4 regions of the Comamonas endophytica genome follow, and region 2 is predicted to be linked to each of the others. Evidence: predicted binding sites of a transcription regulator. Region 2 holds the regulator's gene; each other region holds the start of a gene.

Region 1 (7,276 bases), 1.3 Mb from region 2:
CTTGCGCACCCATTCGCGCAGTGCTTCGAGCCAGCGCATCTTGTAGGCGAATTTGTCAGTGCCAGGTGCCTGGCCGTTGACGAAGTAGCCGTTGATCAGGCGCAGCGGGCCGTTCGGAGTATCCAGCGTGGCGGCAATGATGCGCGCCTGTGCATCGTCATGCTCGGGAATGTTGCGCACCACGTCGCGCGCGGGCGTGCGGCTCAGGATGGCCACGCCGTTATAGGTCTTTTGCCCATGGGTGACCGCATGGTAGCCCGCTTCCTGCAGCGCCAGCAGCGGAAATTTGTCGTCGGTCAGCTTGAGCTCCTGTAACCCCAGCGCATCGACCGGATTGGCTTGCAGCCAGTCGAGCACCTGCGGCAGGCGCACGGTGAGGGAGTTGACGTTCCAGGTGGCAATCTGCATAGGGCTTCTAATATGGATGGATCAAGAGCCGAAATGCTACGCCAGAAACATTCCCTGGCTACGCATTGCCTCCAGCCGCGGCACATTGGAGGCGTATTTGCGCTGCCCGCCTACGCCATCCGCCCCTGTTGTCCGGTTGCCGAGGAAATGCGAGGGAATTTTCCGCCACGGCGGCCGCTTCCCCGTAGGATTTGGTCAGCGGCATATGCACATATGCCTCTTTCCAACCCAATCTCCTCATCCCATGCAACTCATCAGCCAAAGCTTTCTGGACGGCCAGGAAATCCCCGGCGAATTCGCCTTTGCCGTGCCCAACGCCCGTACCCATGTGGCTCTGTCCTCGAACCGCAACCCGCATCTGGCCTGGAGCGAGGTCCCCGAGGGCACGCGCTCGTTCGTCGTGGTCTGCCACGACCCCGACGTGCCCAGCCGCGGCGACGATGTGAACCAGGAAGGGCGCGAGGTGCCGGCCTATCTGCCGCGCGTGGATTTCTTCCACTGGCTGCTGCTGGACATTCCCGCCGACATGCACTTCATCGCCGCCGGCAGCCATTCCGTCGAGGTGACGCCGCGCGGCAAGCCGGGCCCCGAGGCGCAGGGCGGGCTGCGCCATGGCATCAACGACTACACCGGCTGGTTTGCCAATGACGAGGCGATGAAGGGCCGGTATTTCGGCTACGACGGCCCATGCCCGCCGTGGAACGACAGCCTGGTGCATCGCTATGTGTTCACCGTGTATGCGCTGGGCACGCCGACGCTGGCCGTGGAAGGGGAGCTGACGGGCGCCAATGTGCTGGCAGCGCTGGAAAAGGCGCAGGTGCTGGGCAAGGCCAGCGTCACCGGCCTCTACAGCCTTAACCCCAATGTGAAAATCGACTGAAGGGCATGCATGTGACAAGGCCCGGGCCGCCCATGGCGGCCCGGGCCTTGCCGCGGACGGGCCCGCAGGCCCGGAGCCTCCGCGGGATCAGTTGCGGCGGCAGGCGCTGTCGCGGCTGGCCTGGTCGGGCAGCTGCAGCACGCCGGACAGCTCGGCCGTCTTGCCGCTGCTGTCGCGCGTCAGCAGGTTGTTGAAGGTCACGGTGCCCAGCGTCAGGTTGACGGTGGCGCGCTCGAGGTTGGTGCCTTCCTTCACGAAGTTGAAGGTGGTGTCGCCGATCTTGACGTGGTCGCCACGCAGTGCGGGCGTGGTGTTGGTGCCTTCCGTGTAGGCATAGCGGATGTCGCCGCGGATGCCCAGCGTGCGGTCGCCCGAGACTTTGGTCACGTTGTCGAAGTTGAACGCGCACTCGTTCGGGCCGGCCGTGCCGGTGTCCTTGACGCCCGTCAGGCCGACGTTGGTCGTGCCGTAGAAGCCGTTGATGTTGGGGTCGGTGGAGTTGGAGATGCGCAGCACGCCGGTCTCGCCGCTGGGCTCCGGATCATCGTCGTTGCCGCCGCCGCAGCCCACCAGGGCCAGGGCCAGGCTGGCGGTGGCGAGGTAGAAGAATTTCTTGCGCATCGGTTGGAGGTGCTTCATTTTCGGTCCTGAACAAAAAAGGGATGGAAATGTTTGTGTGGCCTTAGGTGGCCGCCCTTGCGATGGTGGCAAAGGGTGTGTCGATAAGTTCTTCAGGAATGTCCCGGATCCTTGCCAGTTCAGGTTGCGCGTTGCTGTCGGCACCGTCCTGCAAAAAAGCCAAGCAATCCGCTGCTCGAACGCGAAAAAAGCCGGCGAACGCTGGCGGGCGACATGCGTTCTGCGCTAAAAAGGGCGTTGGATCGCGCTTGCCGCGCGAGCATGCCCTCCCGCTATCTTTCCAAAGAGGATTTTCATGAGTTCCAGTTACGCAGATACCCGTCTCCTGATCAACAACCAGTGGCAGGATGCCGCCGACGGCCGCACCGACCCCGTGATCAATCCCGCGACGGGCAAGGAAATCGGCCGGGTGGCGCACGCCGGCATCAAGGACCTGGACCAGGCCCTGGCGGCCGCGCAAAAGGGCTTCGAAGTCTGGCGCGCGACCTCTCCCGTCGAGCGCCAGCGCATCATGCGCGCGGCCGCGGCCCTGGTGCGCGAGCGCGCCGACCAGATCGCCACGCTGATGACGCTGGAGCAGGGCAAACCGCTGGCCGAGGCCCGCACCGAAGCGCTGGCCTGCGCGGCCATGACCGAATGGTTCGCCGACGAAGGCCGCCGCATCCATGGCCGCATCGTGCAGGGCGCCAACCTTGCCAGCCACCAGATGGTGCTCAAGCAGCCCATCGGCCCGGTCGCTGCCTTCACGCCCTGGAACTTCCCGCTCAACCAGATCTCGCGCAAGATCGGCCCGGCGCTGGCCACCGGCTGCTCCTTCCTGGTCAAGGCCCCCGAGGAAACTCCGGCTTCGCCCGCAGCCTTCCTGCAGTGCTTCGTCGATGCCGGCGTGCCCGAAGGCGTGGTGGGCCTGGTCTATGGCGACCCGGCCGAGATCTCGGACTACCTGATCGCGCATCCCGTCATCCGCTTCGTCACCTTCACCGGCTCGACGGCCGTGGGCAAGCAGCTGGCCGCCAAGGCCGGCGCGCACATGAAGAAGGTGGTCATGGAGCTGGGCGGCCACGCGCCGGTGATCGTTGCCGAGGACGCCGACGTAGAGGTCGCCGTCAAGGCCATTGGTGCCGCCAAGTACCGCAACGCCGGCCAGGTCTGCATCGCGCCCACGCGCTACCTGGTGCATGAATCGCTGGCGCGCGACTTCCAGCAGGCCTATGTGTCCTTCTCCGAAGGCCTGAAGGTCGGCGACGGCCTGGAATCCGATACCAAGCTCGGCCCGCTGGTCAACGAGCGCCGCCTGCAGTCGATGCAGAAGATCATCGCCGACGTCGAGGCCAAGGGCGGCGACATCGTCACCGGCGGCAAGCGCATCGGCGATGTGGGCAACTTCTTCGCGCCGACGCTGGTGGTGAACCCGTCGATGGACTCGATGCTGTTCAACGAAGAGCCCTTCGGCCCCATTGCCGGCATGCGCACCTTCAAGGCGCTGGACGAAGCCATCGCCGAAGCCAACCGCCTGAGCTATGGCCTGTCGGCCTATGCGTTCACGCGTTCGTTCAAGAACGTGCAGACGCTGTCCGACCGCGTGGAAACCGGCATGCTGTGGATCAACCAGCCCGCCGCGCCCACGGCCGAGCTGCCTTTTGGCGGCGTCAAGGATTCGGGCCTGGGCACCGAAGGCGGCCACGAGGCGCTGGAAGAGCACCTGGTCAGCAAGGTCGTTGCGGTCACCGGCATCTGAGCGGCGCAGCGATCAGCGGCTCAAGGCGGCAGGCAGGGCGCAGGTCCTGCCTGCCGCTTTTCTTCTATCGGGGCTGATGATTCACTTCGGGCTTGGCCCGGAGTTTTTCCCGATGCACGTCGATCCATCGCATCAGGATCTGTGCGCCCTGGAATATCGCCAGGAATCCAATCAGGACCAGTGAAATGAAAATCACGTCCTGTATGAGGTAATGCATCGCTCGGCTTTCAATATATCCGGGCCAGCAGCTTGGCACGGCGTGGGCCGGCATGTCATAAATTCGGCGTAAATTCGCGTGCGCAAAACCTCCATCGAGGGCACGGGAGCGCGCGGAATTTACGCAGAATTTATGCCGGACGCAGGTCCATGCATAGAGAATTTACGCAGCTGCGGCGAATACTTCGAGCTGGCTATTTCGCCAGCAAGATTCGTCAAATTTCTATGCGTTTCGCTAATCAAAGCATTCGGGAGGGCGCGCTCCTTTCAGCCGGCATATTGCTGTGCGCGCTGTCGGGCCAGGCATCCGCCCAGTGGTCGGGCACCGTGGCGCTGACTTCGGATTATGTCTGGCGCGGCTCCTCGCAGACCCGCGAGGAGCCGGCGTTGCAAGGCGGCCTCAGATACACGCACGGCTCGGGTTTCTATGCCTCGGTCTGGGGCTCGAACGTCAAGTTCGCGCCAGACAACGGGGCGCGCTCGGAGTTCGATCTGGCCGCGGGCTGGAGCGGCAAGGTGGCGGAAGACTGGGCTGTGGACCTGTATCTGCTGCGCTACCAATATCCCTCGGCCCACACCCGCCTGAACTGGAACGAGCTCAATGCCAGCGCGACCTGGCGCGACAACTATTGGCTGGCCGTGGGCCACTCCGACAACGCCATGGCCAGCCGCAGCCGCGGCACCTATTTGCAGTTGGGCGCGCGCGTGCCGATCAGCGAGCAGTGGCGCGTGGAAGCCAGCGTTGCGCGCTATGTGCTCGAGAGCCGCTATGCGGACAGCTACACGCATGGCGCGGTCGGCGTGGTGTGGGCCTTCAAGGCGCCCTTCGAGGCCCGCCTGACGCTGCATGGAACCGATTCGGCCGCCAGGCGCCTGTTCACCGGCATGGCCGGCAGCCGCGCCGAGCTGGCGCTGCAGGCGTCCTTCTGAAACGCGGAGCCTGCCATGATGGAATTTGCCTTGTTTCTCGTGCTCGCGGTGGCCCTGGGCTGGCCGCTGGGCCACTACCTCGCGGCCGTGATGCGCGGCGCGCCCATGCGCGGCGACTGGCTGTTCGGCTGGATCGAACGGCCGATCTATCGCCTGCTGGGCACGCGCCCGCAGATCGGCATGAACTGGCGCGGCTATGCCGGCGCCTTCCTGCTGAGCAACCTGGTGCTGGCGCTGCTGGTCTGGGCGCTGTTCATGACCCAGGCCTGGCTGCCGCTGAACCCCGACGGCGTGCCCAACATGTCCTGGGACCTGGCGCTGCACACCATGGTGTCCTTTCTCACGAACACCAACCAGCAGCACTACTCCGGCCAGGCACAGCTGTCCTATCTGGCGCAGATGTGCGGCATCGTCGGCCTGCAGGTGGTCACGCCCGTCATGGGGCTGGCGGTGGTCGCGGCCACGCTGCGCGGGCTGTTCGGCGGGCGCCAGGCGGCAGCTGCCACGGATGCATCCGTGGAAATCGATGTGGGCAATTACTGGGCCGACGTCGTGCGCGCCACATTGCGCTGCGTGCTGCCGCTGTGCCTGGCCCTGTCCGCGCTGCTGAGCTGGCAGGGCGTGCCGGCGACGCTGGCGGCCGGCCCGGTGGCCAGCCCCGTCGAAGCCACGGCCGAACTGCGCGAGCAGAAGATTCCGCTGGGACCGGTGGCGCCGATGGTCGCCATCAAGCAGCTGGGCAGCAATGGCGGCGGCTGGTACGGCCCGAACAGCACGGTGGCGCTGGAGAACCCGACACCGCTGTCGAATTTCCTGCAGCAGCTGGCCATCGCGCTGATTCCGGTGGCGATCATCTTCATGGTCGGCCCGTTCACCGGCCGGCGCCGCTTTGGCGCGATGGTCTTCGGCACGATGCTTTGCATGTCGGTCGCCTCGACCGGGCTGGCGTTGTGGTCCGAAGGCCATTCCGCCACGGCCGTGGACATCGCGCTGATGGAGGGCAAGGAAGTGCGCCTGGGCGCCGAGGCCTCGGCGCTGTGGGCGGCAACGACCACGCAGGTCAACAATGGCTCCGTGAACATGATGCTGGACTCGGCCGCGCCGCTGACCGGGCTGGTGGCCATGTCGAACATGCTGATCAATTCGATCTGGGGCGGGGTCGGCTGCGGGCTGCAGCAATTCATCGTCTATCTGCTGCTGAGCGTGTTCATCGCCGGGCTGATGACGGGCCGCACGCCCGAGCTCTTCGGCCGCAAGATCGAAGGGCCCGAGGTCAAGCTGCTGGCGGTGCTGGTGCTGTGGCAGCCGCTGGTAATCCTGGGCTTCACCGCGGTGGCGCTGGCCGTGCCTGGCCTGGCGGGCAACTCCAACCCGGGCTTCCATGGCATCAGCCAGGTGTTCTACGAGTATGTCTCGGCGTTTGCCAACAACGGCTCGGGCTTCGAGGGGCTGGGCGATGCCACGCCCTGGTGGAACCTGTCCACCGCCTTCGTGCTGGCGGCGGGCCGCTATCCGGCGCTGCTGATCCCGCTGGCCATTGCCGCGATGCTGGCGCGCAAGCGCCGCGCCCCCGAAAGCCCGGGCAGCCTGCAGGTGGAGACCCCCACCTTCGCGCTCACGCTGACCGGCATCGTCCTCATTCTCACGCTGCTGCAGTTCATGCCGGTGCTGGTGCTGGGCCCCGTTGCCGACCATCTGGCCTTGATGCAACTGCTGGCGCGCTGAAGGAAATTCCATGATCCATACCGATTCGATGCAACGCGCAGAACGCCCGGCCGAGAGCGCCGGGCAGGGCCTGCGGGCCGCGCTCGCGGCAGCCTTTGTCAAGCTTTCCCCGCAACACATCATCAAGAACCCGGTCATGGCCGTGGTCTGGGCCGGCACGCTGGCCACCGGCGCGGCGACGCTCGCCGGGCTGGCTTCGCCCGGCTTCGGCTGGGCCGTCACGGGCATCCTGTTCTTCACCGTGCTGTTCGGCAACTACGCCGAGGCCGTCGCCGAGTCGCGCGGGCGCGGCCAGGCGGCGTCGCTGCGGCGCGCGCGCAAGGACCTGATGGCGCGGCGCATCGACGCGCAGGGCCACGAGGAAAGCGTGCCTGCGGCCGAGCTGCGTCCGGGCGACCTGGTGCTGGTCGAGGCCGGGCAGCTGGTGCCCGCAGACGGCGAGATCGAGCAGGGGCTGGCGACCATCAACGAAGCCGCGGTGACCGGTGAGTCGGCACCCGTGCTGCGCGAGGCCGGCACCGACCGCTCGGGCGTGATCGGCGGCACCCAGGTGCTGTCCGACCGCATCGTGGTGCGGGTGACGGCCGAGCCGGGCCACAGCTTCCTGGACCGCATGATCGCGCTGGTCGAAGGCTCCAACCGGCAGAAGACGCCCAACGAGATCGCGCTGGGCATCCTGCTGATGGTGATGACGCTGACCTTTGCCATCGTGGTGGCGACACTGCCCTTCATTGGCGGCT
Region 2 (7,276 bases):
CATCCAGGCCTGCCAGCCGCTGTAGTTCTTCTTCCAGTGGGATGCCAACTGGCCGAAGAACTCGACGCCATCCTCGGTCTGCGCGGTCTCGCGCCCGGCCCGTTCGACCTGGCCCATGCGCTCGGCCGCGTTGCGCCCGGCCGAGCCGGCCGCGGCGATGCGCTCGCCATAGGGCGGGTTGAGCACCATCACGCCGGGCTGCTCGCTCGGCGGCATGCGCTGCAGCGCGTCGCCGCCGCGCAGGTTCACGGCGCTGGCCACGCCCGCGCGCTCGGCATTGCGTTCGGCAAAATCCACCATGCGGTGGGAGACATCGGAGCCGTAGATGCCGACCGGACTCTCGCAGATCGCCGCCTCGGCCTGGCGCAGGATCGCTTCCCAGACATGCGGCTGGAACGGCACCAGCTTCTCGAAGGCAAAGCGGCGCTGGATGCCCGGCGGAATGCGGCAGGCGATCTGCGCCGCCTCGATGACCACCGTGCCGCTGCCGCAGCAGGGGTCGTACAGCGGCTGCGGATTGTCGCCATGCGGGTCCCAGCCGGTCGCGGCAATCATTGCCGCGGCCAGCGTTTCCTTGAGCGGCGCATCGCCCTTGTCCTCGCGCCAGCCGCGCTTGAACAGCGCCTCGCCCGAGGTGTCGATGTAGATCGTCGCCTCGTCCGTGGTCAGGTGCAGGTGCACGCGCACGTCCGGGTAGCGCGTCTCGACATCGGGACGCACGCCGGTCTTGGCGCGGAAGCGGTCGGCAATCGCGTCCTTGACGCGCAGCGCCGCGAAATTCAGGCTGGTCAGCGGGCTGTGCTGCGAGGTGAACTCGATCTTGAAGCTCTCGCGCGGGCTGAACCAGATCTCCCAAGCCACCTCGCTGGCCGCGCGGTACAGGTCGTTCTCGTTGCGGTACATCGAGGTCGAAAGCTGCACCAGCACGCGCTGCGCCAGGCGGCTGTGCAGGTTCAGCAGCAGCGCGTCGCGCCACGAGGCGCGCAGCATCACGCCGCCGCGCCCGACCAGCAGGTCGTGCCCGGTCAGGCCCGTGATGCGGTGGGCCTCGTCGGCCAGATAGTCCTCCACGCCGGCGGCGCAGGGCAAAAACAGTTGCAGTTGGTTCATAGCAGGGCGCCAAGGATACGCGTTTGCCGTCAAATGCGCGCATTGGAGGGCATCTTGCCGGCCCCGCGCGCTATAGCGACTTGCGCAGATTGGCCGGCGCGATCTTCAGCACGTCGCGGTACTTGGCGACGGTGCGGCGCGCGCATTCGATGCCCTGCTCCTTGAGCATTTCGGCCAGCTGGCTGTCCGAGAGAGGCTTGAGCGGATTCTCGGCCGCGACGAACTGCTTGATCAGCGCGCGCACCGCCGTGCTCGAGGCATTGCCGCCGGTCTCCGTGCCCAGGCCCGAGCCGAAGAAATACTTGAGCTCGTAGGTGCCCATCGGCGTGGCCATGTACTTGGCCGTGGTCACGCGGCTGATGGTCGATTCATGCAGCCCCAGCTCGTCGGCGATGTCGCGCAGCACCAGCGGGCGCATCGCCAGCTCGCCATGGGTGAAGAAGTTCCTCTGCCGCTGCACGATGGCCTGCGACACGCGCAGGATGGTGTCGAAGCGCTGCTGGATGTTCTTGATGAACCAGCGCGCCTCCTGCAGCCGCTGCTGCAGCGCCGCGTGCCCCTCGCTGCCCTTGTGGCCGCGCAGCGCGTTGGCATAGATGTCATGCACGCGCAGCCGCGGCATCACCTCGGGATTGAGCTGCACGCTGAACTGCGGCTGGCCGTCGCCGCGGCTGCGCGCCATCTTGCGCACGATCACGTCGGGCACGACCAGGTTGCGCTCCACGTCGGCAAAGCGCCGCCCGGGCCGCGGCTCGAGCCGCGCGATCAGCGCCATGGCCGCGCGCACGCGCTCCTCGCTGGCCGCGCAGGCCTGCATCAGGCGGCGCACGTCGCGGCGCGCCAGCAGGTCCATGGGCTGCGCGCAGATGCGCAGCGCGGTCTGCACGGTGGCCTCGTCGGTCTGGTCGTCGTCCTGCGCCGCGAGGTGCTGCAGCTGCAGGGTCAGGCATTCGGCCAGGTTGCGCGCTCCCACGCCCACCGGCTCGAGCGACTGCAGCAGGCGCAGCGCCACCGTGAAGCGGTGCACCAGTTCCTCCTGCTCCTCCAGTGCATCCGCGCCGGCCAGTCCCGCGGCCAGTTCCTCGAGCGAATCCTCCAGATAGCCATGGTCATCGAGCGACTCGATGAGAAAGCGCAGCGCCGCGCGATCGACCTCGCCCAGCCTGAGCGACAGCGCCTGGCGGTGCAGGTGATCGGTCAGCGACTCGTGGCCGTGCGCCAGGTCCTGGGCCTCGGCGTCGTCCTCGCTGCTGCCATTGCGCGCGCGCGCCTCGCCGCCCCACTCGCTGTCATCGGGCGCGAGATCGCTGCTGCCGTCGCCTTCCCAATCGGGCGCGGCATCGGCCGGCGCAGTGACCTCGCCGGCGTCGGCATCGCCACTGCTGCCCGACATCTCTGCCGACGCATGCTGCGCATCCTCGGCATAGTCGTCGCGCTGCGCCGGCACGTCGGACTGCGCCAGGCCGAATTCCTCGCGCTCGGCTTCTTCCGTGGTGCGTTCGAGAAAGGGGTTGTCGTCGAGCATGTGCTCGACTTCCTGGCTCAGCTCCAGCGTCGAGAGCTGGAGCAGCCAGATCGATTGCTGCAACTGCGGCGTGAGGGCGAGGTGTTGCGATACCCGTAGCGACAGACCCGGCTTCAACGGCGTTCCCCTCCGAACCGGCACAGGCTGATGGACATGGCGCTCACATCCTGAAGTGCTCGCCGAGGTACACCCGGCGCACGTCGGCGTTCTCGACGATCTCGGCGGGCGTGCCCTGGGCCAGCACATGGCCGTCGCTGATGATGAAGGCGTGGTCGCAGATGCCCAGGGTCTCGCGCACGTTGTGGTCGGTGATCAGCACGCCGATGCCGCGTGCCTTGAGGAAGCCGATGATGCGCTGGATCTCGATGACGGCAATCGGGTCGATGCCGGCAAAGGGTTCGTCCAGCAGGATGAAGCGCGGCTGCGTGGCCAGCGCGCGCGCGATCTCGACGCGCCGGCGCTCGCCGCCCGACAGCGCCAGCGCGGGCGAGGCGCGCAGATGGTCCACGCGCAGTTCCTGCAGCAGCGCCAGCAGGCGGCGCTCGATCTCGTCGCGGGTCAGGGGCCGGCCCTGCTCGTCGCGCTGCAGCTCGAGCACGGCGCGCACGTTGTCCTCCACGCTGAGCTTGCGGAAGATCGATGCTTCCTGCGGCAGGTACGACAGCCCCAGGCGCGAGCGCTGGTGGATCGGCATGTTGCCGACCGCCTGGTCGTCGATGAAGATGTCGCCGGCATCGCAGCGCACCAGGCCGACGATCATGTAGAAGGAAGTGGTCTTGCCGGCGCCGTTGGGGCCGAGCAATCCCACGACCTCGCCCTTCTGCACCGCCAGCGAGACGTCCTTGACCACCTTGCGGCTGCCGTAGGACTTGGCCAGATGCTTGACTTCGAGGCGGCTGGATTCGGGCTGCGGGGAGGTTGCGTTCACGGAAGCGCCGCTCACTGGTTCGAGGGAAGGGTGGTGCTGGGCCGAAGGTTCGTGGCCGGCGCGGGCGCCGCGGCCGGCGGCAGCTCCTTGGGGGCAAGCACGGCGCGCACGCGCCCGCCGGATGCGGCGCCGGTGGCGCCACCCGGAGCACGGGCCTGGCCGTCCACGGTGAACACATCGGTCAGGTTGTTGTAGACGATGACCGCGCCGGTGATCTCGTCGGTCAGCGCCGTTCCGCGCAGGCGGCGCAGTTCGCCGCGGCGGATCAGCCGGACGTTGTCGGCCTTGCCGTCGTATTCGATGACCTCGGCCTCGCCCTCGACGAATTCATCGGGTTGCCCCGGCTGGGTATCGCGCTTTTGCCGGAAGAAGGCGCGCTTGCCCGCCTCGGCCTTCACCGTGCCGAACTGGTAGCCCTGGGCATCCTGGCGCACGTCCAACTGCGCGCCGCGCAGCACGATCGAGCCCTTGGTCATCACCACGTTGCCGGTGAAGACGCTGGTCTGCTGCAGTTCATCGTGGCGCAGCGCATCGGCCTCGATGTTCATGGGCTTGTTGCGATCGGCTCTTTCGGCCTGCACCGCGCCGCAGGCAAGGGCTGAAAGCAGGAGAAGGGGAAGTAGGCGTTTTTTCATGGAGGGCACGAATCTTGCGACCATTGTAGGGCGTGTGACCCATTAAATCCCAGGCACCGCCTGGAACCCCGTGCGTGGATGGCCCCGCCCGGCAAGTCCATGGCGCCAGCAGGCACAAAAAAGCCCGCGCAAGGCGGGCCCGTCATGCAGGGGCCGCGGCCCCGCGTGGCCTCAGCCCTTGCGGCTCAGGGCGATCAGATGGTCCGTCACGCGCAGCACGTTGGCCATGTTGCCAGCCATCGTGCCATCGGTGTAGTAGCGGCCGGCCACGCCGATCGAGGGCACGCCCTCGACGTTGTATTCCTGCTGCAGCTGGGTCGCCTTGCGCACCTGGTTGGAGACCGTGAAGGAGTTGTAGCTTTCCTTGAACTTGTTCACGTCCACGCCCTGCTTCCCGACCCATTCGAAGATGTCCTCGTCCTTGGCCAGGCGGTTGCGCTCGACGTGGATCGCACGGAACACCCTGGGGTGCACTTCATCGAGCTTGCCCATGGCCAGCAGCGCGTAGTAGAGCTTCTGCTGGGGGATGAAGCTGGCGTTGAAGCCCACGGGCACGCGCTGCACCACTACATCGGCGGGCGCCGCTGACTTCCAGGCCGCGAACGCGGGCTCGAAGGAATGGCAATGCGGGCAGCTGTACCAGAAGAACTCGAGCACCTCGACCTTGCCGGCGCCGGCCGTGGTGGCGACGGGCTTGCCCAGCTTGGCGTAATCCTTGCCTTCCTTGAACGCAGCCTGGGCCAGCGCGGGCGTGGCCACGAAAGAAAGAGCGGATGCGGAAGCTGCGGCAGCGGCAGCCAGGGAAAAATCACGGCGTTTCATGGAACAACACTCCTGGTTCGGTTCGTAAGTCAGAGGGGTGGCGCGCCAAAAAGTTCAGCGCTGCACGCGCACCAGCGCGGAATCCACGCCTGCGCCCTCGAGCCTGGTCTTGAGCTGCTCGGCATCGTCGCGCTTGCCGAAAGGACCCACGCGCACGCGGAACACCGTGCGGCCGTTCTGCTCGCGCTCGCTCACGCGCGACTCCCAGCCCAGCATCGCCAGCTTGGCGCGTTGCGCCTCGGCATCGGAGGGGCTGCGGAAGGCACCGGCCTGCACGAAGTAATTGAAGCTCTCGGCCGCGCTGGCCTCGGCCGACTTGGCTTTGACCAGATCACCCAGCGGATCGCTGGATTTGCCCGCTGTGCTGGTCTTGGGCTCGGGCTTGGGCGGCAACGTCACCGGTGCCACGGGTTGCGATGCCGCAGTCGTCGCCGGCGCTGCATCCGGCGCCGGCGCGGCCGCCACGCCATCCGCGGCAGGCGCTGCCACCTCGGGTGCCGCCGGCACTGTGATGCGCGCCGGGTTCTTGCCGTACAGGGGCGAGTTCGGATCCCAGTCCTTGTTCTTCCTGGCTTCGGCCGCGTCCTGGTCGGCGTTCTTGGCCTTGCTCAGGAAGGGCATCGGCACCTTGCTGACATAGACCGCCACGCCCAGGGCCGCGCCCAGGCCGAAGATGATGCCGAGAATGATGCCGAGAACGGTGCCGCCGCGTTGCTGTGTCTTCATGATGTGATCGGTTTACATGCGTTCTGGAGCGGACACGCCCAGCACCGCAAGGCCATTGTGCAATACCTGGCGGGTCGCGCTGATCAATGCCAGGCGTGCCAGCTTCACCGTTTCGTCGTCGACCAGGATGCGCTCCGCATCGTAGTAGCTGTGGTAGGCCGCGGCCAGGTCGCGCAGGTAGAAGGTCACGTCGTGCGGCGCATTGCCCTGCGCGGCGGCTGTGAGCATGTCCGGGTACTTGGCCAGCTGCAGCATCAGCGCCTGGGCCTGCGGGCCTTCCAGCGCCGACAGGTCCACGTCCTTGAGCGTGGCCGCATCGCCGCCCCAGGCCTTGAGCACCGAGCAGATGCGCGCATGCGCGTACTGCACGTAATAGACCGGGTTGTCGTTGTTCTGCGCCACCGCCAGGTCGACGTCGAAGGTGTACTCGGTGTCGGGCTTGCGGCTGAGCAGGAAGAAACGCACCGCATCCTTGCTGGTCCACTCGATCAGGTCGCGCAGCGTCACGTAGGAGCCCGCGCGCTTGCTGATCTTGACCTCCTCGCCGCCGCGCACCACGCGCACCATGGTGTGCAGCACGTAGTCGGGATAGCCCTGGGGGATGCCCACATCGGCGGCCTGCAGGCCGGCGCGCACCCGCGCGATCGTGCCGTGGTGGTCCGTGCCCTGGATGTTGATGACCTTGGTGAAGCCGCGCTCCCACTTGGCGATGTGGTAGGCCACATCGGGCACGAAGTAGGTGTAGCCGCCGTCGCGCTTGCGCATGACCCGGTCCTTGTCGTCTCCGTAGTCGGTCGACTTGAGCCACAGCGCGCCATCGAGCTCATAGGTATGGCCGTTGGCCATCAGGCGCTCGACCGTGCGGTCCACGCGGCCCGAGGTGTAGAGGCTGGACTCGAGGTAGTACTCGTCGAAGCGCAGGTTGAAGGCCTGCAGGTCCTTGTCCTGCTCGTTGCGCAGGTAAGCCACGGCGAACTGGCGGATGTTGTCCTGGTCCTCGACATCGCCGTTGGCGGTGAATTCGCGGTCGTCGGCCTTGACGGTCTTCTTTGCCAGGAAATCGTTGGCGATGTCCTGGATGTAGTCGCCGTTGTAGAACGCCTTGCTGGCCGGGTTCTCGGGATCGACGGGCCAGCACTCGTCGCCGGGCTTGAAGCCCTTGGCGCGCAGCTGCGTGCTGTTCGTCAGCGTCTGGATCTGCACGCCCGCGTCGTTGTAGTAGAACTCGCGGTGCACGTCCCATCCCTGGGTCGTGAACAGGTTGCACAGCGCATCGCCGAGCGCGGCCTGGCGGCCATGGCCCACATGCAGCGGGCCGGTGGGGTTCGCGGAAACGAACTCGACCAGCAGCTTTTCGGCGCGGCGCGGCTGGAAGCCAAAGGCCTCCTTGGCCGAGAGCACCTCGCGCACGACTTCCTGCTTGGCGGCGGGCTTGAGCCGCACGTTCAGGAAGCCGGGGCCGGCGATCTCCAGCGCCTCGACCCAGCGCGCGAAAGCGGGGGTGGCCATCAGCGCATCGCTGAGCGCCTG
Region 3 (7,276 bases), 1.2 Mb from region 2:
GGATGTCGACCTGCAGGATCTCGCCGATGTGCGCCGCCGGACCATTGGTCATCATCACGATCTTGTCTGACAGCAGCACGGCTTCATCGACATCGTGCGTGACCATGACCACGGTGCTGCGCGTGCGCGCGACGATCTCCAGCAGTTCGTCCTGCAGCTTGGCGCGCGTGAGCGCATCGAGCGCGCCGAAGGGCTCGTCCATCAGCAGCACCTGCGGCTCCATCGACAGCGCGCGCGCGATGCCCACGCGCTGCTTCATGCCGCCGGAGATCTCGCCGGGGCGCTTGTCGCGCGCATGGGCGAGGCCCACCAGTGCCAGCGCCGCCTCGCTGCGCTCCTTCAGCTGGGCGCGGCTCTCGGCCTGGCCGAACACGCGCTCCACGGCGAGATGCACGTTCTCGTAGCAGGTGAGCCAGGGCAGCAGGGAGTGGTTCTGGAAGACCACCGCGCGCTCGGGCGCCGGGCCCTGGATCTCGCGGTTGGCGCACAGCAGCACGCCGCGGGTGGGCGTGGTGAGCCCGGCAATCAGGTTCAGCAGCGTCGATTTGCCGCAGCCGGAATGCCCGATCAGCGCGACGAAGTCGCCCTTGGAAATGCGCAGATCGATGTTCTCCAGCGCCAGGAACGGGCCCTTGGCCGTCTTGAAGCTTTGCGAGATGCCTTGCAGCTCGATGAATCGGTCGCTCATGATTTCACCTCTTCATAAGTAAAGGCCTTGGCGATCTGTACCAGAAGCAGCTCCAGTCCCAGGCCCACCAGGCCGATCACGCCAATGGCGATCAGGATGTTCGTGACGTTGAGGTTGTTCCATTCGTCCCAGACCCAGAAGCCGATGCCCACGCCCCCCGTGAGCATCTCGGCCGCGACGATCACCAGCCAGGCCGTGCCCACGGCCAGGCGCACGCCGGTCAGCATGTAGGGCAGCACCGAGGGCAGCAGGATCTTCGTGGCGATCTTCCATTCGGAGAGATTGAGCACGCGCGCCACGTTCATGTAGTCCTGCGGCACGCGCTGCACGCCGATCGCGGTGTTGATCACCATCGGCCAGATCGAGCAGATGAAGATGGTCCAGATGGCGGCGGGATTGGCACCCTTGAAGACCAGCAGGCCGATGGGCAGCCAGGCCAGCGGCGAGACCGGCTTGAGCAGGCTGATGATCGGATTGAACATCTTCGACAGGAAGCGAAAGCGCCCGATCACGAAGCCCGCGGGAATGCCGACCAGGGCCGCCAGGCCGAAGCCGATGGCCACGCGCTCGAGCGAGGCCAGCACGTTCCAGCCCACGCCCTGGTCGTTCGGGCCGTTGCTGTAGAACGGATCGCTAAACAGCTCGACGGCCTGGTCGAAGGTGGCGGCCGGGCCGGGAATGCTCTGGCTCGTGGCTATCGAGATGCCGGCCCAGGCCAGCACCAGCAGCGCCAGGCCCAGCAGCGGCGGCACGGTGGCGCGCACCGCTTGCTGGACATGGGGCGCCAGCCGGCTGGGCGGCCGGGCGCCGGCTTGCACAGGCGCCTTGGCCAGCAGCGTGGGCTCGGTGGCAGCGGATTCCACGGGCTCGGCCGGGCGGGCAGGGCGCAGCGGCGCGGCCGCGGGCGACAGGATCTGTGTGTTCATCGTGCTTTCCTTGGATGGGAGGCAGGGGCCGGCGCCGGGCTCAGGCCTTGATCTTGAAACCGTCGGCGTACCGTTGTGGCTGCGTGCCGTCCCACACCACGCCGTCGATGAGCTTGCTGCTGCGCAGGTCGCCCTTGGGCAGCGGCGTCTTCGAGGCCGTGGCCGCCTGCTTGTAGAGCTCGATGCGGTTGATGGACTTCGCCACCGCGAGATAGTCCGGATGGTCCTTGAGCAGGCCCCAGCGCTTGTGCTGCGTGAGGAACCACATGCCGTCCGAGAGGTAGGGGAAGTTCACCGCGCCCTCGTTGTAGAACTTCATGTGGTCGGGGTCGTCCCAGGTCTTGCCCATGCCGTTCTGGTAGCGGCCCAGGATGCGCTGGTTGATCGCATCGACGCTGGTGTTCACATAGGACTTGGCGGCAATGGTTTCGGCCATCCGGCTCTTGTTGGCCATGCTGGCATCGATCCAGCGTCCGGCCTCGAGAATGGCGGCGGTGACGGCGCGCGCGGTGTTCGGGTACTTGTCGGCGAATTCGGCCGTGCAGCCCAGCACCTTCTCGGGATGGTCCTTCCAGATTTCCTGGGTGGTGGCGGCCGTGACGCCGATGCCGTCCATGATCGCGCGGTGGTTCCATGGCTCGCCGACGCAGAAGCCGTCCATGTTGCCGACGCGCATGTTGGCCACCATCTGCGGCGGCGGCACGGTGATGACCTTGGCCTCCTTCATCGGATTGATGCCGTTGGCTGCGAGCCAGTAGTACAGCCACATTGCATGCGTGCCGGTGGGGAAGGTCTGCGCGAAGGTGTATTCGCGCTTCTCGCTGGCCATCAGCCTGGCCAGGCCCGCGCCGTTGACGGCGCCCTTGTCGGCGAGCTTCTTGGCCAGCGTGATGGCCTGGCCGTTGTTGTTCAGGTTCATCAGCACGGCCATGTCCTTCTTCGGCCCGCCAATGCCCAGATGCACGCCGTAGACCAGGCCATAGAGCACATGCGCGCAGTCGAGCTCGCCATTGACCAGCTTGTCGCGCACGCCGGCCCAGCTCGCTTCCTTGGTGGGAATGATCTTGACGCCGTATTTCTGGTCGATGCCCAGCACCGAGGCCATCACCACGCTGGCGCAGTCGGTGAGCGGAATGAAGCCGATCTTCACTTCCTTCTTCTCGGGTGCGTCCGAGCCCTGGGCATGCACCAGCGCGCGCAGCGCGGGGGAGATCCCCGCGGCGCCCACGGTCGCGGCTTGCAATACGGTGCGGCGCTGGAGTCCGGCTTTCATCAGGTCGGGCATATGCAGTCTCGGCAAAAAAAGTGGCAAAAAAAAGGCGTCCACATCACGCGTCCAGGCGGGGCCTGGGCACTGGGATGGGGACGCCTTTGTCCGGTGAGCGGCAATCGATCGTTGAATGCCGGTCGGTGGGTCTTCATTGACCCTGGATAGCTTCAAGCAAGTTCGGTGCCAGGCAGTGGAGTGTCTTGGGGTCTATTAAAACGATAGCAGGCGAAGCAAGGAGCGAGCGGGGCGGAGTGCCATCCAGTGTCGGCCCCACGATGGATTGGACGATGCGCCATTACCGTGCGTGTGTGCTGAGTTGGGGCGTGAAAAGCGCGCTCTATTCGTGGCGTGGCCGCTCATGCTTCGACAAGCTCAGCACGAACGGAAATGACCCGTTCGTCCTGAGCCTGCCGAAGGATGTCGATGCAGCTTCAACCCAGCAACTCCGCCGCGTCAATCATCCTCTGCGCGATCTGCACCATCTTGACGCCCTTGTCCATTGCAAGCTTGCGCAGGCGGTCGTAGGCCTCCTTTTCGCTCAGCGCCTGGCGCTGCATCAGGATGCCCTTGGCGCGGTCGATGGTCTTGCGGTCCTTGAGCTCGTCGCGCGCGTTCTGCAGCTCGGCGCGCAGCGACTGCTCGTGCTGGAAGCGCGCCATCGCCACCTGCAGGATCGGGCGGATGCGCTGCGGCGACAGCCCCTCGACGATATAGGCGCATACGCCCGCGGCCACCGCATCGGGTACATGGGTGGTGTCGGGGTCGTTGGTGAACAGCACGATCGGGCGGCGCTCGCCACGCGTGGCCATGACCACATGCTCCAGCGCATCGCGCGCCTCGCTTTCGGCGTCGACGATGATCAGGTCGGGGTGCAGCTGCGCGATGCGCTCGTGCAGGAAGACATCGGCAGGCAGCGTGGCCACCACATCGTATTGGGCCTCGAGCAGGCCCATGCGCAGCGAGCGTGATCTTTCGAGCTGCTGCTCGGCATGCTCCTGCTCGTCGGCGAGAAGCGGGTCCGGGACGATGACCACGATGCGCAGGGATTGAGTCATGGGTGTTCGACAAGCAAGAAAAATGCCATTCGGTGTCTTGTTTCGTTGCGTTACGTCGCTGGGGCGCGCAGTGGAAAGGCCCTGTGCTGCACCTTTGGCGTGCTCCTTGCTTGCGATTCCAGGTGTTCCCGCCCCAGGCCTGTCCCATGTCCGCCACCCCTTTATCCCCACCCGTGCCGCTGAACCTGCGGCAGATCGAAGTCTTCCACGCCATCATGCTGGCCGGCACGCTCAGCGGCGCCGCGCGCATGCTGTGCGTGTCGCAGCCCGCCGTGAGCCGCATGCTGGCGACGGCCGAGAGCCGGCTGCGCATGCTGATGTTCGAGCGCGTGCGCGGACGGCTGCAACCCACGCCCGAGGCGCAGCGGCTGTTTTGCGAGGTGCAGGGCATCATCGATGGCGTGCGCCGCTTCAACACGCTGGCCGCCGACATGGCGGTGGGCACGCATGGCGAGCTGTCGCTGGTCTCCAGCCCGAGCTATGCCGAATGGCTGATGCCCGTCGCCATCCGGCGCTTTCGCGCGCGCTACCCCGAGGTGCGCATCAAGTACCGGCCGCTGCCCTTCGATGCGCTGCTGCCGCATGTGCTGCTGGGACATGCCGATCTGGCGATCTCCTCGATGCCCGCGCCGCCGAGCGCGAACGTCGCGGCGCGCGCCATCGGCCAGGGTTTCATCGAATGCGCGGTGCCCGAGCGCCATCCGCTGGCGCAGGCCGAGTCCGTGGGCGCGGCCGATCTGCTGGGCCAGACCTTCATCAGCTATGGTGGCGACACCCCCTTCGGCAACCTGGCCGCGGACTTCTTCGCCGCTGCCGGGCTGGCGCTGCGCGCCGATGTGGAGATCCGCTCCACGCCCGAGGCCATGGGCCTGGTGCGCGCCGGCGTGGGCGTGGCGCTGATCGAGGCCTTTGGCGCGCGCCGCCCGAGCCAGGACGGCGTGGTGCTCAAGCCACTGCGGCCCATGCTCTCGCATCGCATCTACCAGATCCATGCCAACACCAGCCCGCTGTCGGCAATGGCCAAGGAATTCCTGGCCACCGTCAAGCGGTTGCTCAAGGAAGAGGGGCGGGATGCGGTGCCCGCGCCCGGGGTGCACGACACCGCGCGCGTTCTGGTGCACCGGGCCTGAAAGCGCCGTTGCCGCCATTGCACGGCCGCGGGCAGGGCACATCACCTTTTGTCGCAAACCCATAACCACAGGTTAAGGGCAGGGCAGCTGAAGCCAGTGCCGGGGTTGGACAAATCCCTTGCGCAACAAACACTTGCGCCGCGGTCGAGGCATTTTCCGGCGGGCTGCAAAGGTGGTTCTGGCGTATTTGGCGGTGCGCGCCGCGCTGCCGATGATGGCGCCAGATTCACTTGAATGACCGCTATGAAACGTCTCATCACCGTGGCCGCTGCCCAGCTTGGCCCGATCCAGAAAGCCGAAGGCCGCGATGTGGTCGTGGCGCGCATGGTGCGCCTGCTCGAACAGGCGCACCGCAAGGGCGCGCATGTCGTGGTGTTCCCGGAGCTCGCCTTCACCACCTTCTTTCCGCGCTGGTATGTGGAGGACCTCGACGAGGCCGATGGCTGGTACGAGCAGACGCTGCCCTCGCCGGCAACGCAGCCGCTGTTCGATGCCATCCGCCGCTACGGCCTGACCTGCTATCTGGGGTATGCGGAAATCGCCCATGAGCCCGACGAGAACGGCGTGCTGCGCAAGCGCCGCTTCAATACCTCGGTGGTGATCGCACCCTCGGGCGAGATCGTGCTGAAGTACCGCAAGATCCATCTGCCGGGCCACAAGGAATTCTCCACGCTGCGCAAGGTGCAGCATCTGGAAAAGCGCTATTTCGAGGTCGGCAACCTGGGCTTCCCGGTGGTGCGGGCGCCCGTGGGCCCGGTCGATGGCGTGAACCTGGGCATGCTGATCTGCAACGACCGCCGCTGGCCCGAGGCCTGGCGCGAGCTGGGACTGCAGCAGGTCGAGCTGACCATGCTGGGCTACAACACGCCGGCCGTGAACCAGGAAAACCGCGGCTTCGAGGCGCACCATCTGCGCAACTTCCATTCGCAGCTGTCGATACAGGCGGGCTGCTACCAGAACGCGACCTTTGGCGTGGGGGTGGCCAAGGCCGGCAACGAGGACGGTTTCGAGCTCATGGGCCACTCGATCATCGTCAACCCGCAAGGCGAGATCATGGCCATGGCCACCAGCTGGGATGACGAACTGGTGGTGGCCGACTGCAACCTGGCGATGTGCGAGCTGGGCCGCACCACCATCTTCAACTTCGCGCAGCACCGCCGCCTCGAAGCCTACCAGCGTCTCGCATCGCAGACCGGCAGCAGCGCACCTGCCGTATGGCAGCCGGGCCAGGGCGAGGTGTGATGATGGCCGCTTCGCTTCCCACCTCCATAGAGCACGCCATGCTCGGCGCGATGGCCGTGCCGCGCTTTGCCGATGTCCAGGCCGCGGCGCAGGCGATCGCGCCGCATGTGCAGCGCACGCCGCTGCTGCGTTCGGCCGCGCTCGATGCCATTGCCGGCGGCCCGGTCTGGCTCAAGGCCGAGAACCTGCAGACCACGGGCTCGTTCAAGCTGCGCGGCGCCTTCAATGCGCTGCTGGCGCTGAACGCCGAGCAGCGCGCGCGCGGCGTGGTCGCCTATTCGACGGGCAACCATGGCCAGGCCATTGCCTGGGCCGCGCGCCAGCTGGGCGTGCCGGCGACCATCGTCATGCCTGTCGATGCGCCGAAGAACAAGATTGCGCGTGCGCTGGCCCAGGGCGCGCAGGTCGTGCATTACGACCGCGAAAAGCAAAGCCGCGAGGACATCGGCATGCGCCTGCTGGCCGAGACCGGCGGCACGCTGGTGCCGCCCGGCGACCATCCGCAGGTGCTTGCTGCCCAGGGCACGGTGGCACTCGAGGCGCTGGAAGACCTGCCGGCCGAGGTGCGCGGCGCACTGGGCCTGTTTGCCGCCCCCTGCGGCGGCGGCGGCCTGATGGCCGGCTGCTGCCTGGCGCTCGATGCGCTCAGCCCGGGCGCACGCCGCGTGGCCGTCGAGCCCGCGGCCTTCGACGATACCGTGCGCTCGCTCGCGAGCGGCCGGCGCGAGAGCAACGCCGCGGGCGCGCGCACGCTGTGCGACGCGCTGCAGGCCGCCACGCCGGCCGAGCTGCCCTTTGCCATCAACCAGCCGCTGCTCAGCGCAGCCGTGGCCGTGAGCGATGACGAAGTGGCGCGCGCCATGCGCTTTGCGCTCGAGGAGCTGCACCTGGTGGTCGAGCCCGGCGGCAGCGTGGCGCTGGCGGCTTTGCTGGCTGGCAAGCTGCGGCTTGAAGGGCGCAGCGCC
Region 4 (7,276 bases), 1.2 Mb from region 2:
GGTGCCGATCTTCTCGCCCCAGCTGCTGGCCGGCAGCAGCAGATGCGCATGGCGCGCGGTTTCGGTGGTGGTGAAGGCCTCCTGTACCACCACCAGCTCGGCGCGCTCGAGCGCGCGCTGCACCATGCGTTGGTCGGGCATGCTCTGCGCGGGATTGGTGCAGGCGATCCACAGCGCCTTGATCTGTCCGTCGGCCGCGGCCTCGAACATCTCGATCGCGGTCTTTCCGGGCGCGGCCGGCACCTCGGGAATGCCCCAGAGCGCCGCGACTTCGGCGCGGTGCGTGGCGTTGGCCAGATCGCGGTGGCCGCTCAGGAGATTTGCCATGCCGCCTACCTCGCGCCCCCCCATCGCATTGGGCTGGCCGGTGAGCGACAGCGGCCCGGCGCCGGGCTTGCCGATCTGGCCCGTCGCCAGATGCAGATTGATCAGCGCCGCGTTCTTCGCGGTGCCGCTGCTGCTTTGGTTCAGCCCCTGGCAGTAGAGACTCAAGCTGGCAGGGGATTGCGCAAACCAGCGCGTGGCCTGCAGCACGTCGTCGACGCGCACCCCGCATTCCTGCGCGACGCGCTCGGGCGTGGCGCTGCGTACCAGGTTCTTGAGTGCTTCGAAGCCCGTGGTGTGGGCGGCAATGTAATCGCTGTCGATCCAGCCTTCCCAGAGCATCAGGTGCAGCATGCCGTGGAACAGCAGCACATCGCTGCCCGGCGCGATCGGCAGGAACAGATCGGCCAGGCTGGCGGTGTCGGTGCGGCGCGGGTCGGCAACGATGATCTTCATCGCCGGGTTCGCGGCCTTGGCGGCTTCCAGGCGCCGGAACAGGATCGGATGCGCCCAGGCCATGTTGCTGCCGACGATGAACACGCAATGCGCGCGCTCGATGTCTTCATAGCACGCCGGTGGCGCATCGGCGCCCAGCGTGGCCTTGTAGCCGGCCACCGCGCTGCTCATGCACAGCCGCGAGTTGGTGTCGAGGTTGTTGGTGCCCAGCAAGCCCTTGGCCAGCTTGTTGAAGGCGTAATAGTCCTCGGTCAGCAGCTGGCCGCTGAGATAGAAGCCCACGGCGTCGGGGCCATGGTCGGTGACGATGCGCGCGATCTCGCTGCTGGCCGTGTCGAGCGCCGCATCCCAGCTGACCGGCACCGGCGCCGCGCCGCGCTCCAGGCGCTGCATTGGCTGCAGCAGCCGGGCCTGGCGCGTGACTTCGGCCGTCGCCGTGAGATGCAGCGTGCTGCCCTTGGTACACAGCTTGCCGAAATTCGCCGGGTGCAGCGGATCGCCCTGCACGCCGGTGATGCGGCCGCCTTGCGCTTCGATGACGACGCCACAACCCACGCCGCAATAGGGGCAGGTCGAGCGCGTGTGGGTGACGGGGAGGGCGCTCATGGGCGGCTCCTGCTCAGTGCGTGCAGGCCGTCTTGCGCGAGACGGGGCCGGCGATGGGCCGGGTCTGCCCGGTGGCATGTTCGGCGAGCTGCTCGGCATCGAGATAGACCAGGCCCTCCTCGAGCTTGACGCGAAAGCTGGGCGTGCAGCCCTCGTCGGGCGCGGCGGCATGGCCGTCGCAGCCGATGCTCCAGTTGTGCAGCGGGCAGGCCACGCTGTTGCCCAGCACGATGCCCTGCGACAGCGGCCCGCCCTTGTGCGGGCAGCGGTCGAGCAGCGCGAACAGGCCGTCGGCCTCGTTGCGGAATATCGCGACATCGAGGCCGTTCTCGCGCGCCACGCGGCGCGCGCCCAGCCGGGGGATATCGTCCAGTGCGCAGATGGCAATCCAGTCGTACATGTTTTCTCCTTCAGGCGGGCAGGGCGGTGGCGACGTGGGCAACCGGCGTGAACTGACGCTCATCCACGGCCGCCTTCTGCAGCTCGAACCAGGGATCGGGCTCGCCATCGAGCGCGAACTGCAGCCGCTCCCAGAGCTCGGCGCGGCCGGCGTGGTCTTCGAGAATGCGCTTCTTAACGTAATCGAGCCCCACGCGGTTGACGTAGTGCACGGTGCGCTCGAGGTACCAGCCTTCCTCGCGGTACAGCTGCATGAACGCGCCGGTGTACTCCAGCACCTCGGCCGCGGTCTTGACCTTGGTGAAGAAATGCGCGACCTCGGTCTTGATGCCGCCGTTGCCCGCGATGTGCAGCTCCCAGCCGCTGTCCACGCCGATCACGCCCACGTCCTTGATGCCGCTCTCGGCGCAGTTGCGCGGGCAGCCCGAGACCGCGAACTTGACCTTGTGCGGCGCGTACATGCGCCACATCGCGCGCTCCAGGTCTTTGCCCATCTGCGTGCTGTCCTGCGTGCCCATGCGGCACCATTCCGAGCCGACGCAGGTCTTGACGGTGCGCAGCGCCTTGGCATACGCATGGCCGCTGGGCATGCCGATGTCGCGCCAGACGTTGACCAGGTCTTCCTTCTTCACGCCCAGCAGGTCGATGCGCTGGCCGCCTGTGACCTTCACGGTGGGGATCTGGTATTTGTCCACGGCGTCCGCGATGCGGCGCAGCTCGTCGGCCGTGGTCTCTCCGCCCCACATGCGCGGAATCACGCTGTAGGTACCGTCTTTCTGGATGTTCGCGTGGCTGCGCTCGTTGATGAAACGGCTTTGCGGGTCGTCCTTGGCCTCCTTGGGCCAGGTGCTCAGCAGGTAGTAGTTGATCGCCGGGCGGCAGCTGGCGCAGCCGTTGGGCGTGCTCCAGTCCATGAAGCGGTAGACTTCGGGGATGCTCAGCAGCTTGTTGGCGCGGATGGCGTCGCGCACCACCTGGTGGCCGTGCTCCGTGCAGCCGCACATCGCCTTGAGCCTGGGCTTGGCGGAATAGTCGCCGCCGGCGGTGAACATGATGATCTGCTCGACCAGCCCGGTGCACGAGCCGCAGCTGGCGCTGGCCTTGGTGTGCTTGCGCACCTCTTCCAGCGTGAACAGGCCCTTGTCCTTGATGGCCTTGCAGATGCTGCCCTTGGTGATGCCGTTGCAGCCGCAGACCTCGTCGCCGTCGGCCATGGCGGCGGCCTTGCTGTGGCCCTCGTGGCCGCTGTCGCCCAGGTTGGATTCGCCGAACATCAGCCGGTCGCGGATGCCGGCGATGCTCTTGCCCTCGCGCAGCAGCTTGAAGTACCAGCTTCCGTCCACCGTGTCGCCATAGAGGCAGGCGCCGACCAGCTTGTCGTCGGCGATCACCAGCTTCTTGTACACGCCGCCGATCGGGTCGCTGAGCACGATTTCCTCGGTCTCCGCCGAGCCCTGGAAGTTGCCGGCGGAGAACAGGTCGATGCCCGTGACCTTGAGCTTGGTCGAGGTGACGGAGCCTTCATAGCGGCTGATGCCCAGTTCCGCCAGATGGTTCGCCAGCACCTTGCCCTGCTCGAACAGCGGCGCCACCAGCCCGTAGGCCACGCCGCGGTGCGCCGCGCATTCGCCCACCGCGTAGATGCGCGGGTCGGTCGTGGTCTGCAGCGTGTCGTGCACGACGATGCCGCGGTCGACATGCAGCCGCGCCGATTCGGCCAGTGCGGTATTGGGGCGGATGCCCACGGCCATGACCACCAGATCCGCCGGCACCTCGCTGCCGTCTTTGAAGCGCACGGCGCGCACGCGGCCCGCATCGTTGCCCAGCAGTTCCTGCGTCTGCGCGCCCATGAGGAACTGCATGCCGCGCTCCTGCAGCGACTTGCGCAGCAGCCTGGCGGCCGCCTCGTCGAGCTGGCGCTCCATCAGCCATTCGTTCACATGCACCACCGTGACCTGCATGCCGCGCTTCACCAGCCCGTTGGCGGCTTCGAGCCCCAGCAGGCCGCCGCCGATGACCACCGCGTGGCGGTATTGCGTGGAGGCATCGATCATGGCCTGGGTATCGGCAATGTCGCGGTAGCCCAGCACCCCCTGCAGCCGGCTGCCGGGAATCGGCAGGATGAAGGCATTCGAGCCGGTGGCCATGATCAGCCGGTCGTAGGGGGCACTGAGTTCCTCGCCCGCAGCGTTGACGGCGTGCACGGTGCGCGTCTGGCGGTCGATCCTCGTGACGGTGAAGCCCGCATGCAGCGTGATCGCGTTGTCGGTGTACCAGTTCCAGTCGTTGAGCACGATCTGCTCGAGCGTCTGCTCGCCGGCGAGCAGCGGCGACAGCATGATGCGGTTGTAGTTCGGGTGCGGCTCAGCTCCGAACACGGTGATGTCGTACATGTCGGGCGCGAGCTTGAGCAGCTCCTCGAGCGCGCGCACGCCCGCCATTCCATTGCCGACCATGACCAGTCTGGATTTCTTCATTGCTTGTCTTTCGTGGGCAGTGCTGAAAACAAAAAAGGCGCCTGTCCCTGCACAGCCTGGCTGTGGGGAAAGACGCCTTCGTCATGGGTTCAGGTCCACCGTTGCACCGAAACCCTTTGTGGCCTTCGGTGGCCACGGGATGGGTTAAGCAAGTTGCGGGCCAGGGCGGTTACGCGCAGAGGTGGTTTGGGGTGCGTTGGTTATGCACCGCTATGGGGAGGTGGATGCTGCTTTTGGGTGCGCGGTGAGGAAAATGCATTTGTGGACGTGGAAAATCCATGCTATTTCTTGAGGACAGGCCCGTCATCCTTCGATCCTTCGACAGGCTCAGGATCAGGACGAACGGACTAAAACCTGCCCGCCTCGGTGCCCCTGGCCCCCGGCCCCTGGGCCCCCGGTCCCCCGGCCCCCGGTCCCCTTGGCCCCTGGGCCCCTGGGCCCCCGCTCGCCCTGAGCCTGTCGAAGGGTGGGCGGCCTGACCTACCGCTCGCCCCAAGCCGTCGTGATGCGACGCGACTCGACCCCGAGGAAGTCCCCTCAAGCAATCGTCATCAGACTCGCGTTCCCCCCCGCCGCCGCCGTGTTCACGCTCAGCGCGCGTTCCATCACCAGCCGCTCCAGCGGCACGTCGTGCAGCGTGGAGGTGATGCCGGCAATCGGCCCCTTGCGGGCGGCAACCGCCTGCTGGATCTGCTGCAGGCCGATCGCCGAGCCATGGTGCAGCACGGCGTCGAAAGCCACTTCGGAGGCCGTCCAGTCGGGCACCAGCGCAATGGACTGGCGCACGGCCTGGGGCAGGCGCGCGAACAGGGGCTGGGTATCGGCGGGCCAGATGGCGCGGCTGCCCACCGCCAGCACCGCCGCCAGCTGGACCAGCCGGGCCTGGTCGCCTTCGGCCAGGCACAGCACGGCTTCGCGCGGGACCAGCGTGTAGACATTGCGCTCGCCCGTCGGGCCCGGCAGCGTCTGCGCGGCCTGGCGCGGCACCAGCGACTGGAAGCGCGCGCAGGCCGAGGCCAGCTCGTTCAGGCCCGAGCCTTCGGCCCAGCGCTGCAGTTCGCCCAATGCCGCGCCCGCGCGCCAGTGCGCCGAGGTATCGATCTCCTGCGCGCCCTGCGGCATGGCTTGCTGCAGCACATCGCCCGGACGCTGCGACAGCAGGCGGTAGAGATACAGCGGGCCGCCGGCCTTCGGGCCGGTGCCCGACAGGCCTTCGCCGCCAAAGGGCTGCACGCCGACCACGGCGCCCACCATGTTGCGGTTCACATAGACATTGCCCGCGTGTGCGGCGCCCACCACCTGGGCGATGGTTTCGTCGATGCGCGTGTGCAGGCCCAGCGTGAGGCCGTAGCCCGTGGCGTTGATCTGCTCGAGCAGCTGCGGCAGGTTGCTGCGGCGATAGCGCACCACGTGCAGCACCGGGCCGAAGATCTCGCGCTGGAGCTCGGCAATGGAGTCGAGCTCGATCAGCGTCGGCAGCACGAAGGTGCCTCGCGCCAGCGCCTCGGCGTCGATCTGCCAGCCGGTGCGCAGCACCTTGCGGCCCTTGGCCTGCATGGCGGCAATGTGGTCCTCGATGCCGTCGCGCGCCTGGGCGTCGATCACCGGGCCTACGTCCACGGCCAGCTGGCCGGGGTTGCCGATGCGGCTTTGCGCCATGGCGCCCTGCAGCATCTCGATGGTGCGCTCGGCGCAGTCCTCCTGCAGGCACAGCACGCGCAGCGCCGAGCAGCGCTGGCCCGCGCTGTCGAAGGCCGAGGCCACGACATCGGCCACCACCTGCTCGGCCAATGCCGACGAATCCACGATCATCGCGTTCTGGCCGCCGGTCTCGGCAACCAGCGGGATCGGCTGGCCGTTGCGGCCCAGGCGCGTTGCCAGCGACTTCTGCAGGATGCGCGCCACATCGGTGGAACCCGTGAACAGCACGCCCTGCACGCGCGCGTCGCCGACCAGCGTCGCGCCCACGGTTTCGCCCTGGCCGGGCAGGAGCTGCACCACGGCCTGCGGAATGCCTGCGTCCCACAGCCGCCGCACTGCATGCGCGGCCACCAGCGGGGTCTGTTCTGCGGGCTTGGCCAGCACCGGATTGCCGGCGGCCACGGCAGCGCTGATCTGGCCCAGGAAAATGGCCAGCGGGAAATTCCAGGGGCTGATGCAGACCACCGGGCCCAGCGGCAGATGGCTGCCGGCCACCAGGTCGGCGCGTGCCTGGCCCGCATAGAAGCGCAGGAAGTCCACGGCTTCGCGCACTTCGGCAATGGCGTTGGCGGCGGTCTTGCCGGCTTCGCGCGCCAGCAGGGCAATCAGCTGCGCCATGTCGGCTTCCAGCAGATCGGCGGCACGCTCGAGCATGGCTGCGCGCTCGGCAGGGGCTGTGGCAGCCCAGGCACCGGCGGCCTGCTCGGCGGCGGCAAGCGCATGCTCGACTTCATGCGAAGACGCTTCCCGCACCCGACCCACCAGATCGCGCAGATCCGCGGGGTTGCGTATCTCCACGCTGGCGCCCTCGAATGCAGCGGGTGCCGCCGTCACGGCAATGCCGGGCGCCAGCATCGGGACTGCGGACCAGTCGGTAGGTGCCTGCAGGGCATGGGCCAAGACCTGCAGCGTGTTTTCATTGGACAGATCCAGGCCGCGCGAGTTGGCGCGCGCCGTGCCATAGAGCGCCACGGGCAGGGGAATGGCGGGGTGCGGCGCGCCGAGCTGGCCGTCCGCGTCGGCCATGCGCTCCACCGTGCGCACCGGGTCTTCGACCAGCGACTCCAGCGGCAGCGCGGGGTCGGCAATGCGGTTCACGAAGGAGGTGTTGGCGCCGTTTTCCAGCAGCCGGCGCACCAGGTAGGCCAGCAGCGTTTCATGCGTGCCCACGGGCGCATAGATGCGGCAGGGGCGGCCCAGCTGCGCGACGACCTGTTCGTACAGCGGCTCGCCCATGCCGTGCAGGCACTGGAATTCATACTGCCCGGCGGTATAGCGCGCCGGATCGGCCATCTGGTGGATGGCGGCGACGG

The links. Region 2 encodes sigma-54, which starts transcription at its own class of promoters, with help from an activator protein. Its sites were predicted from a motif close to TGGCANGNAANCTGCTTT; they were not measured.
Region 1: a site for sigma-54 is predicted at 3,936-3,953, ahead of M9799_RS03235 (TorF family putative porin). Genes of this name have one in related genera too.
Region 3: a site for sigma-54 is predicted at 3,053-3,070, ahead of M9799_RS15155 (CmpA/NrtA family ABC transporter substrate-binding protein). Genes of this name have one in related genera too.
Region 4: a site for sigma-54 is predicted at 4,408-4,425, ahead of nirB (nitrite reductase large subunit NirB). Genes of this name have one in related genera too.

Annotation. Positions count from the first base shown of each region.
Region 1 covers NZ_CP106881.1:756,741-764,016, reverse strand. The annotation lists gene xth (exodeoxyribonuclease III) at 1-408, opposite strand, end outside; gene M9799_RS03250 (YbhB/YbcL family Raf kinase inhibitor-like protein) at 653-1,288, shown strand; gene M9799_RS03245 (hypothetical protein) at 1,376-1,927, opposite strand; gene M9799_RS03240 (NAD-dependent succinate-semialdehyde dehydrogenase) at 2,223-3,665, shown strand; gene M9799_RS03235 (TorF family putative porin) at 4,107-4,811, shown strand; gene kdpA (potassium-transporting ATPase subunit KdpA) at 4,827-6,536, shown strand; gene kdpB (potassium-transporting ATPase subunit KdpB) at 6,547-7,276, shown strand, end outside.
Region 2 covers NZ_CP106881.1:2,098,276-2,105,551, reverse strand. The annotation lists gene M9799_RS09415 (THUMP domain-containing class I SAM-dependent RNA methyltransferase) at 1-1,110, opposite strand, end outside; gene M9799_RS09410 (RNA polymerase factor sigma-54) at 1,181-2,752, opposite strand; gene lptB (LPS export ABC transporter ATP-binding protein) at 2,796-3,563, opposite strand; gene lptA (lipopolysaccharide transport periplasmic protein LptA) at 3,575-4,198, opposite strand; gene M9799_RS09395 (thiol:disulfide interchange protein DsbA/DsbL) at 4,370-5,020, opposite strand; gene M9799_RS09390 (SPOR domain-containing protein) at 5,075-5,746, opposite strand; gene argS (arginine--tRNA ligase) at 5,759-7,276, opposite strand, start outside.
Region 3 covers NZ_CP106881.1:3,320,875-3,328,150, forward strand. The annotation lists gene M9799_RS15145 (ABC transporter ATP-binding protein) at 1-688, opposite strand, end outside; gene ntrB (nitrate ABC transporter permease) at 685-1,614, opposite strand; gene M9799_RS15155 (CmpA/NrtA family ABC transporter substrate-binding protein) at 1,655-2,899, opposite strand; gene M9799_RS15160 (ANTAR domain-containing response regulator) at 3,316-3,939, opposite strand; gene M9799_RS15165 (LysR substrate-binding domain-containing protein) at 4,086-5,069, shown strand; gene M9799_RS15170 (N-carbamoyl-D-amino-acid hydrolase) at 5,313-6,311, shown strand; gene M9799_RS15175 (threonine ammonia-lyase) at 6,314-7,276, shown strand, end outside.
Region 4 covers NZ_CP106881.1:3,306,699-3,313,974, forward strand. The annotation lists gene M9799_RS15095 (nitrate reductase) at 1-1,386, opposite strand, end outside; gene M9799_RS15100 (nitrite reductase (NAD(P)H) small subunit) at 1,400-1,786, opposite strand; gene nirB (nitrite reductase large subunit NirB) at 1,797-4,262, opposite strand; gene putA (trifunctional transcriptional regulator/proline dehydrogenase/L-glutamate gamma-semialdehyde dehydrogenase) at 4,800-7,276, opposite strand, start outside.